One region of the Blautia sp. LMAG:89 genome, then DNA from elsewhere that is predicted to be linked to it. Evidence: riboswitches for the same ligand, from Rfam matches in the RefSeq annotation. Region 1 holds a riboswitch; the other holds the start of a gene.

Region 1 (4,529 bases):
CTTTAAAATCAACACTTTCCAGACTTCACAGTATAAATACATTGCTTTCTTTTTTATTACGCAATAACGTGCTTTGACTTGTTTCATCTTATACCAAGAATCCTTTGTTTTCAAGGATTTCCAGTGTTTCTACGCAAAACAATATTTCGTCTGATCGCGTCTATTATCTTTTATCTACTCTGAGCTGAAAGCTAATTATATTTCTTGCATATCTGTTTATTTTTATACATATTAGCATCTGCAGCATCCAATAACATCTGCATTGTACACGACATATCATCGGAGGATAATGCCCATCCGCATGCAAAGTCGATTGGTATTTGATTTTCATAACTATTTAATCTGTCTTTTTCTCTGTTCAAGGATTTTAATATTTCCTTAATTTTCGCCTCGCTTGTATGATAAATGACTGCTATAAACTCATCTCCTCCATATCTTCCAACAAAATCCTTTTCTGGAATAACACTGCGCAAAAGCTTTGCGAAATTTATTATTAACTGATCTCCTGCGGAATGTCCCATTGTATCATTTACAGTTTTTAAATTATTTAAATCAAACATTATGCAAGCTGTAGGATCTGTAATTATATCTTTTTTATTAAGAAGATCATTACAGGCATTTTTATTTGGCAGCCCAGTATGGGCATCTATGAATGCTTTCTGTTCCAGCAGTCTGTTTTGCATTGCCATCTGCATTGCCCTTAGAGTCTGCATAATAACCAATATCACCAGACTCAACATATCAAGTGCCGACAAAAGCTCTATAGTACGAATCTTTACAGCGATCTTTTCTGAATAGCTTTCTGCGGAAGAGACAGTTTCATCTGCCATCGAAAAATATATTTCACTCATATTAACAATGTCTGTATTTTCGTATCCCTTGTTTCTTGCTGCTTCAATTTCTGTTTTCAATTTATCCCAGTAATCACTCTGGATTTGCAATTTTTCCTGGTATTCTTCGTCATTGAGTTTTACCAGATCATAATGTCCATCCTGATATCTCAATCCAAGAAGAATATCATCCAAATATTTAATTAATTCTTCATTTTGGTTTCCTGTAATTTCTAATTTTACTTCACGCTGTGTAGCTCCACGTACCAGACCTGCATAATTTATTACGCGTGCTGTCCCCTGCAGCCTACTAATCTGAATCATCATAAAAATAATAAGAACTACTAATATCAATATAAGGAAACTCTGTATAATACCTATTATATTTTTACTTTTCTTGTTTGTCTGCATTTCACAATTTATCCCGAACCTTAAATAATATTCATTTACTTTCCTACAGGGAATCAAATGACATACTTTTGGTCAGCGAACTTTCATTAAGAATATTAATCTTTGAAGATGGAATGACAGTTGCAGCAGTTTTCTTGTTGCTTTATAACTTCCGCTAACATCAACAGCAGCTTATCAATCCACTCATGTCATTGATGTTTGGATCATAAACTGTCTGTGTACAAATATCGGGAAGATCATCTCCTGTTGATAAATCATTCCTCAAAAAAAGCACTGCCAACCAGACAGTGCACCTCATTTTATGCAACTGGCTGCCATTTTACAGGCCCTGTAGCTTTGCGTCCCAGACTTTCATCTGGTTTGCCGATTTCCTTATTATAGCTTTTACACGTATACAAAAAACTGGTTTTATTATACTATAGTGCTCTACTATATACAAGAAAAACATTACCGTTTTAACGTCCAAAAATAAAAAAAGAACAGCCGATATATACATCGAACTGTTCTCCCACTTCCGAAGTCCACGCAGCATTGACATTACCGTTCTATATATTTTGTGATGACAGATATTAAAATCCTCATATCAACCGGCTTCGCCACATGGTCATCCATTCCGGCATGCAAAGCAGCCTGTACATCCTCTGCAAATGCATTTGCTGTCATTGCAATAATAGGGATCTCCTTTCCGTCCGGACGCTCCGACAGATTTCTGATAGCTTTTGTCGTTTCATAGCCATTCATTTCTGGCATCATGATATCCATCAAAATCAGATCAAAGGTCCCCGGAGCTGTATTGCAAAACTGTGCCAGGGCAGATTTTCCATCGGCAGTCCTAGTTACGATCATCCCTTGTTCTTCCAGCAAAGCTGCTGCTATCTCTGCATTTAAATCATTGTCCTCTGCCAAAAGGACATGCAGACCATGTAAATCCATATCTTTCCTTAACTTTTCTTCCTTTTCAGACAGTATCTGTTCTGCTATAAGCAGGGGAATTTCTACCGTAAATGTTGAGCCAATACCCTTTCTGCTGCTGACCTCAATTTTTCCACCCATAAGATCTACATACTGTTTGGCAATGGCCATTCCCAGTCCGGCTCCCTTATAGCTGGTTCTTGCCCCACCATTTTCCTGACTGAACTCATCAAATATTCTGGTCTGGAACTCCTCACTCATACCAATTCCGGTATCTGATATACGATAGCGTACAATTATATGATTCTCATCATTACCCGGAGCGTTTTCTGCAGCGAATGAAATGGTGCCTCCGTCTTTTGTAAATTTGACTGCATTACTGATAATGTTGAGCAATACTTCCCTGATTCTGAGTTCATCTGCCATCACATAAGGAGTTTTTAGTTTTTCTCTTGAAACATACAAATTAAGGTCACGATTTTCCATATATCCCTTTGCGATCGACAAAACAGTATTTATCATATCCCTGAGATCTGTCGGTACCGGTTTATATTCCAGTTTACCACTTTCAATGCGGCTGATATCCAACACATCGTTGATCAGTGTCATCAGATATTCTGAACTCTGCCTGATCTTTTTCAGACAATTCTCCACCTCTTTGTCCGGTTTCCTCTTCATGGCAATATCTGTAAATCCAACAATTGCATTCATTGGTGTCCTGAGATCATGAGACATATGGTTCAGGAATGTCGTTTTTGCAATATTCGCCGCATTTGCATTCTGTGCTTCTTTCAGGGCTTCCATCTGTTTTTTCCTACTCACGGAAAGAGAATAAACCAGAAGAAGCAGTACAAAAATAATCACAAACGAAACTCCGATAACTAAGCCTGCATGCTCAGCAAGGATATCCTTCAAGGTCATTTCCTTTTCTGAAACAGAATTCTGTGCAAGGACAACACCATTTAAAACATTGGATGACTGCTCAATTGCTTTATTGATAATGGTAGCTGCTCTTCTGTTTTCTCTCGTCGTGAACATTCCTAATTCCTGCCGTTTTGCCATCTCTGCAAATGACAGACTTTGGGTCAGTGGACTTTCATTAAGAATATTGATCTTTGAGGATGGAACGACAGTTGCTCCCACTTTTCCATTTGCTACAGCCTCCAGGCATTCTTCCTGTGTATCATATTGTTTGATTTCTGCATCCGGAAAAAGAAGGGACACCATCAATCCAGAATACAGTGAGGTCTCTGTCACTGCGATCGTAGAGAGACTGCTGCTATATTCTTTTCCCTTGTAAATAACAACCGGCGTAATATCAAAGATTGCATCCGTCAAAACCACTTGAAACTGTTCCTGTGTATAAAAATCCTGAAGGATAGGACCGGCAATATCTATTTTGCCAGATTGCAATGCCTCATTCATCTCTACTCCCGTGGAACATGGAACTGCCTTGATCGTAATTTTATATTTTTCCTGAACAGTATCCAGAACAGTTCCAAGGATTCCTGTGAGTTTCCCATTTTCTTCACCACAAAAAGGAAGATTATCCTTTAGATATCCCACGCGGATCGTATTTTCATGTGCATCCAGCCATTGTTTTTCTTCCTTGTTGAGTACATAGTTTATGACCGCTTTTCCTTCATAACGGGCATACAGCTTGCTGCTGTAGTCCGTTTCTGTATTGTTGATTTCTTCCATGGCAGAATTTAATTCCTTTAACAGATCTGGTCTGGATTTTGATACACCGAAATAACAGTCACTTGCACCAATATTGGCAATGGCAATAAAATCGCTGTTGACAGACAGCACTGGGAGCACAAGTGCATCCAGTTCATCTGCATCCAGTTTTTCTATCATTTCATCATAGCCTTTACAAACAACCACCTCTGCCTGGATCTGATTGCTGTCCAGCCATTTTTCCAGAAGTTCTTTCTGATAGCTTCCATCTGCTGCACCAATACGACAGCCATTCATCTGCTTTGGATCACCATCCGTAAGATCTGTATGATCTTCCCGGGTATAGATCCAATATCTTTCTGTTCCTGCGGCATAGGTTGAGTAATCTATAAATTCTGCTCTTTCCGGTGTGTAACTGACACTTCCAAGTATATCTATTTCTCCATCTGCCAGCATATCCAGACACTCTTTAAATGAGCCATAGACATATTCATACTTCCAGCCGGTTATATAAGAAATTTTCTGGAGATACTCATAGCCGGCTCCCTGCTTATGTTCCCCATAACCGCCTTCCTGAAAATTGGCATATGGAAAATAGCCAACTCTCACGGTTTTATTTTCTTCCTCTATTACCTGAGTTGTATTCCCATCACTTTTTGTTTCCGACGCATAAACAAAAAACGGTACAAAAAGCAG
Region 2 (4,529 bases), on a different contig from region 1:
TTCAAGCAGTGGATGGATTAAAGCCTTCGAAGTATTTGATTGATACTGCAATAAAGAATATTGAAGGTGATATTTCGATTGATGAAGCGCAGGAACTTCTAAATACGTATTATGAAGAAAATCCAAAAGCAGATACAGACGACCGTACGGAAGAGGCCGACAAAGTTGCTGTTAGAATTGCAAAAATTTTATCGGAGAAAGCATTTAGTTTTACTCCGAATGAGTATATCTCTATTCATAAAAAGTTGTTTGCTGGGATTTATGGACATGCAGGAAAACTGAGAGATTATAATATTACAAAAAAGGAATGGGTGCTGAATGGAGCAACGGTTCTTTATGGAAGTGCATCAGAACTTCGCGCAACCTTGGACTATGATTTTGCAGAGGAAAAGAAGTTTAGTTATAAAAACTTGAGCATGGAAGAAATTATTCACCACCTGGCGTTTTTTGTATCAAGATTATGGCAGATACATGTATTCGGAGAGGGAAACACACGAACTACGGCAGTATTTTTTATTAAGTATCTTAGAACACTTGGATTTGATGCAACTAACGACATTTTTGCGGAGAATGCATGGTATTTTAGAAATGCACTTGTTAGGGCCAATTATAACGATTTGAAAAATGGTGTTCATGAAACAACCGAGTATTTGGAATTGTTTTTAAGAAATTTATTGTTGGATGAGAAGAATGAACTTCATAATCGTACGATGCACATTAGTGGAAGGTTTGCAGAAGTGGACATTGAAAGAGTAAAAGTGGACATTAAGAGTGGAGAAGTGGACATTGAAAGCACAAAAGTGGACATTCGAAATAAATTACTTTCTTTCTCAGATACGATTTCAGAAAAAACAATAAATCATACAGTAGAAATATTTTCAAAATGTGGAAAAGAAAATTGTTTCGGAAGAACGATAGTTGAAGAAATTACTGGATTAAAGCCATCAAGAGCTTCCAAGTTAATAAAACTGTTGGTTGATAGTGAGGTAATCGTACCTGTAACAGGACATGGAAAAGGAAAATATCGGTTTCAATAAAAGTGAACATTGAAAGGGTGTTAATGCCATTCGCAAAAATGCCCAAAACAAATCGGCGTACTGATATATTACCAAATATGGTAGCAGTATTTAGAATAATTTTGTATTATAAAAGTGTTACAAAATATCGGCGTACCCGCCACACGTTTACAAAGTCAAACGGTCTGTACGCCATGTCTTAACCTTATGATTGCAGATATTAGTAACCTGTCAAAGGGTGTAAAAACTCAGTAACTATGCGGGTTCGCGTACTGTTAAAGCAGTGAAAAACGACACCGCATGTGGAGACGGTAGTACTGCTTTCCCACAAAAAGCCAGACGGACATATCAACGTAAAAGTTGAGTTTGGCGAGGGTGAGGGAAAAGTTCCACTTGATAATATTGCTAAAAGAGCAGAAAGCTATAAGCCCAAAGAACGAGTGACCTACAAAATGATAAAGGAGTACATAGAAGCTAAATACGGCTTCAAAGTACATACCGCATATATTGCAGAGGTAAAGAGAGATTTAGGCTTGCCGATGTACGATGCTCCTAATGCGGTAGAGAAATTGAAACAGCCGAGGAAGCATCCAACTCCAGAGAAGGTTGAAGCAATAAAGGATGCATTGAAGCATTTTGAAGTGATTTAATAATGATGAGCGTATCATTAAAATAGTGGTACGCTTTTCTTTAAAATATTTGGGAAGCAATATATAAGTGCTGAATATGCTTGAAAGGAGCATTCCTGTAATTCATTAAAAGCGCCAATTGAATAAAAAAGAACCTCAAGGTATGATTGAGTTGCATCTTGGCGGATGTAAACAAAACAATCAAGCACTGGAGGTTCCAAATGAATTATACACAGAATGAAAAGATTGAGCAAGTAACAGATTCAACAATGGTTGTCGGAGTTGATATAGGAAGCCAGATACATTATGCAAGAGCTTTTGATAACAGAGGACGCGAACTTACAAAACGTATTTTTTCTTTTCATAACGATCTGGAAGGGTTCAATTCTTTCAACCTTTGGGCAGAGACACTTAAGACTGAGAATAAAAAGACTGCAGTTCTGATCGGCTGCGAGCCAACAGGTCATTACTGGTTTGCGTTTGCGAAGTATGTAAATGATCATCAGAAAAGATTAGTAATGGTCAATCCATTCTCGGTTAAGAAGATCAAGGAACTTGATGATAACAGTCCAAAGAAAACAGATTCAAAAGATCCAAAAACAATCGCAAAACTAGTTGTGGATGGGAGATATTCAATCCCATACATGCCAGAAGGCATTTATGCCGAAATAAGAGACCTGGTATACAGCCGTGAGCCTATATGGATAATCTGAGGCATAAGTGTCGTGAAGAGCCGTATGCCTGAATTGGGCACGTACGGATCTGTGGGGGATATACCTAGTAATAGGTGTTTCTACCCGACAATTTAGGACTCGTCAGAGGATGGTGATCCTGGTAGACATGAGAGGTTAGTTACTGTAGGTGGATTTGGGAAACAGGAAGGCCTTCATAAGAAGAAACAAAGACGTTTTATTTCTTGTACCTAAAATCATCAGAAATGGACTCCATGAAGTCGCTTCATATCCAGAAAACTCTATTTTGTAGATATATGTAACTTATTAACTGTTCAGCAAAGTCAGTAAAATCAAGGATTTTTGTTGAACATGCACTAAAAAGAATAGAGAGGTCCTCACCCACTGCTTATTGCTTTTCGCAACCTCCACAGGGGAGTTACTTGATTCGGTTAAAATATATGTAAATTTTCCACCAAAATATTATTGACGTAAGAAAAACCACATGGTATTTTATTTTTGGAAAAAATGAAAATTATTTTAAAGGCAAACCTGTTGAAAGGCAGGGTCGCAAAGCCAGAAGGGACTAAAGTCAGAAAGTTTGACCATGTCAGCCGGTTGCCACTGTTTCCATATCATCATAATATATGGAGAAGATGTTTGAACAGAAGAGATTCCGATACCTTTTATACTATATAGATGTGTGATTTTAAAGAATATAGTAGGGACACTGGCAGATTTTGGCAGATGTCCTTTTTGTATGCAAAAATGGGTAACAAAACTAGCAGGGACAGGTTTTCTGTATACAGATAAAAGCAGGATGAAGAAGGCATAAGACGGAGAGAGGACTTTTATAAAATGAAAAATTATGAAGACAAAATATATTCCTTAGGTGAGACTGTAACGGGGCAGACACAGGTCATGTCACAGGCCGTACAGAAAACACTGGAAAATAATGGCGGGGTAGGTATAATGACAGGATCTTATGACCAAAACCTGTCTATTTTGTCTGTGGATAATCTGCTGTTGCATAGTACAGGATATACATTCGATACTTTCATGGAACAGACAAAAGGCTCATTGAGAAATTTCTTTTATGACGAGGAAGATATACTGGAGCGAGACCGTTTTTTGCAGCTTCACGGAACAGGGGAAGCACAGATCCTTGCAGCAGACGGTACAGTGAATAATGTACGGCTTTGTAAAGAGGATGCGACAGATGAGGCGGGCAGACAGATCTGGGTTATGTCCGTACAGGTCAACTGGGATCATATAAATTTGGCACTGCTCAATGAGGCTATCTGTTCCGGCTTCTGGTATTTTGACTGTGACGAAAACAGTGAGATTGTGAATGCAAACTGGAGTCATGAATTTCGAAAAATGCTTGGCTATCATGACACCCTGGACTTTCCGAATAAACTGGAATCCTGGTCAGATCTTCTGCATCCACAGGATAAAGAAAGAGTAATGGTGCAGCTTCAGGCGGCAATTAAGGATAAGACGAACCAGATAAAATACCAGGTAGAGTATCGTATGAGAATGAAGGATAATCAATACCAGTGGTTTCGGGCATCGGCAGAAGTAATACGCCGTCTGGATGGTTCTGCCAGCAGGATTGCCGGGATTTTTATTAACATTGATGGGGAGAAAAAAGAAATCATGCAGGCACAAAAATCTGCTGCTTTCCACCGGGCTTTTACGAAAGCAGATTTGTGCGAGTATTATGTGAATCTGGAAGCGAATACTTTTGATACCTTTAAGGTTGAACCGTCCCTGATGACCGTCTTTGAACAGAGTCATACGTGGGATGAATTGATCCGGCATTTTGTGGATTCCTATGTTGTGGAGACAGATAAGAAGGCGGTATCCTCTTTTTACGACCGTGGTTATATTGCAGAAAGGCTGAAGGGGCTGGAAACCGAATTGGCTTTAGAGTGCCGTATCACTCTGAATGGAGAAGAACGATGGGTCCGCAATGTGGTCATACGTGGCGAAATAGAGGATTCAGAATATGCCATGATCTTTCTGCGTGATATCACAGAGACAAAGGTAGAGAGCGCACGGCATCTGCAGATGGCAGCAGATAATGCTTCCATGGAGCAGCTGATCCAGAGCATAGTGCGTCTGGTTGACCGCTTTGTTGTCTGTGATCTGGAAAATGACAGATATGAATTCTACAATCTGAATGGACAGATGATATATAAACCTCTGGG

What was found. A riboswitch is a leader RNA that binds a small molecule or an ion and turns the genes downstream of it on or off. The one in region 1 is predicted to bind cyclic di-GMP.
Region 2: linked by a shared signal. The riboswitch ahead of CCC70_RS12355 (hybrid sensor histidine kinase/response regulator) and the one ahead of CCC70_RS10300 (GGDEF domain-containing protein) in region 1 are both predicted to bind cyclic di-GMP.

Annotation. Positions count from the first base shown of each region.
Region 1 is NZ_NANC01000007.1:111,751-116,279, forward strand. Features, by position in the region: gene CCC70_RS10300 (GGDEF domain-containing protein) at 192-1,241, opposite strand; cyclic di-GMP riboswitch class I at 1,541-1,616, opposite strand; gene CCC70_RS10305 (response regulator) at 1,779-4,529, opposite strand, start outside.
Region 2 is NZ_NANC01000009.1:161,260-165,788, reverse strand. Features, by position in the region: gene CCC70_RS12370 (Fic family protein) at 1-1,037, shown strand, start outside; partial or broken gene CCC70_RS12365 (23S rRNA (uracil-5-)-methyltransferase RumA) at 1,310-1,666, shown strand; gene CCC70_RS12360 (IS110 family transposase) at 1,867-2,358, shown strand; cyclic di-GMP riboswitch class I at 2,852-2,942, shown strand; gene CCC70_RS12355 (hybrid sensor histidine kinase/response regulator) at 3,175-4,529, shown strand, end outside.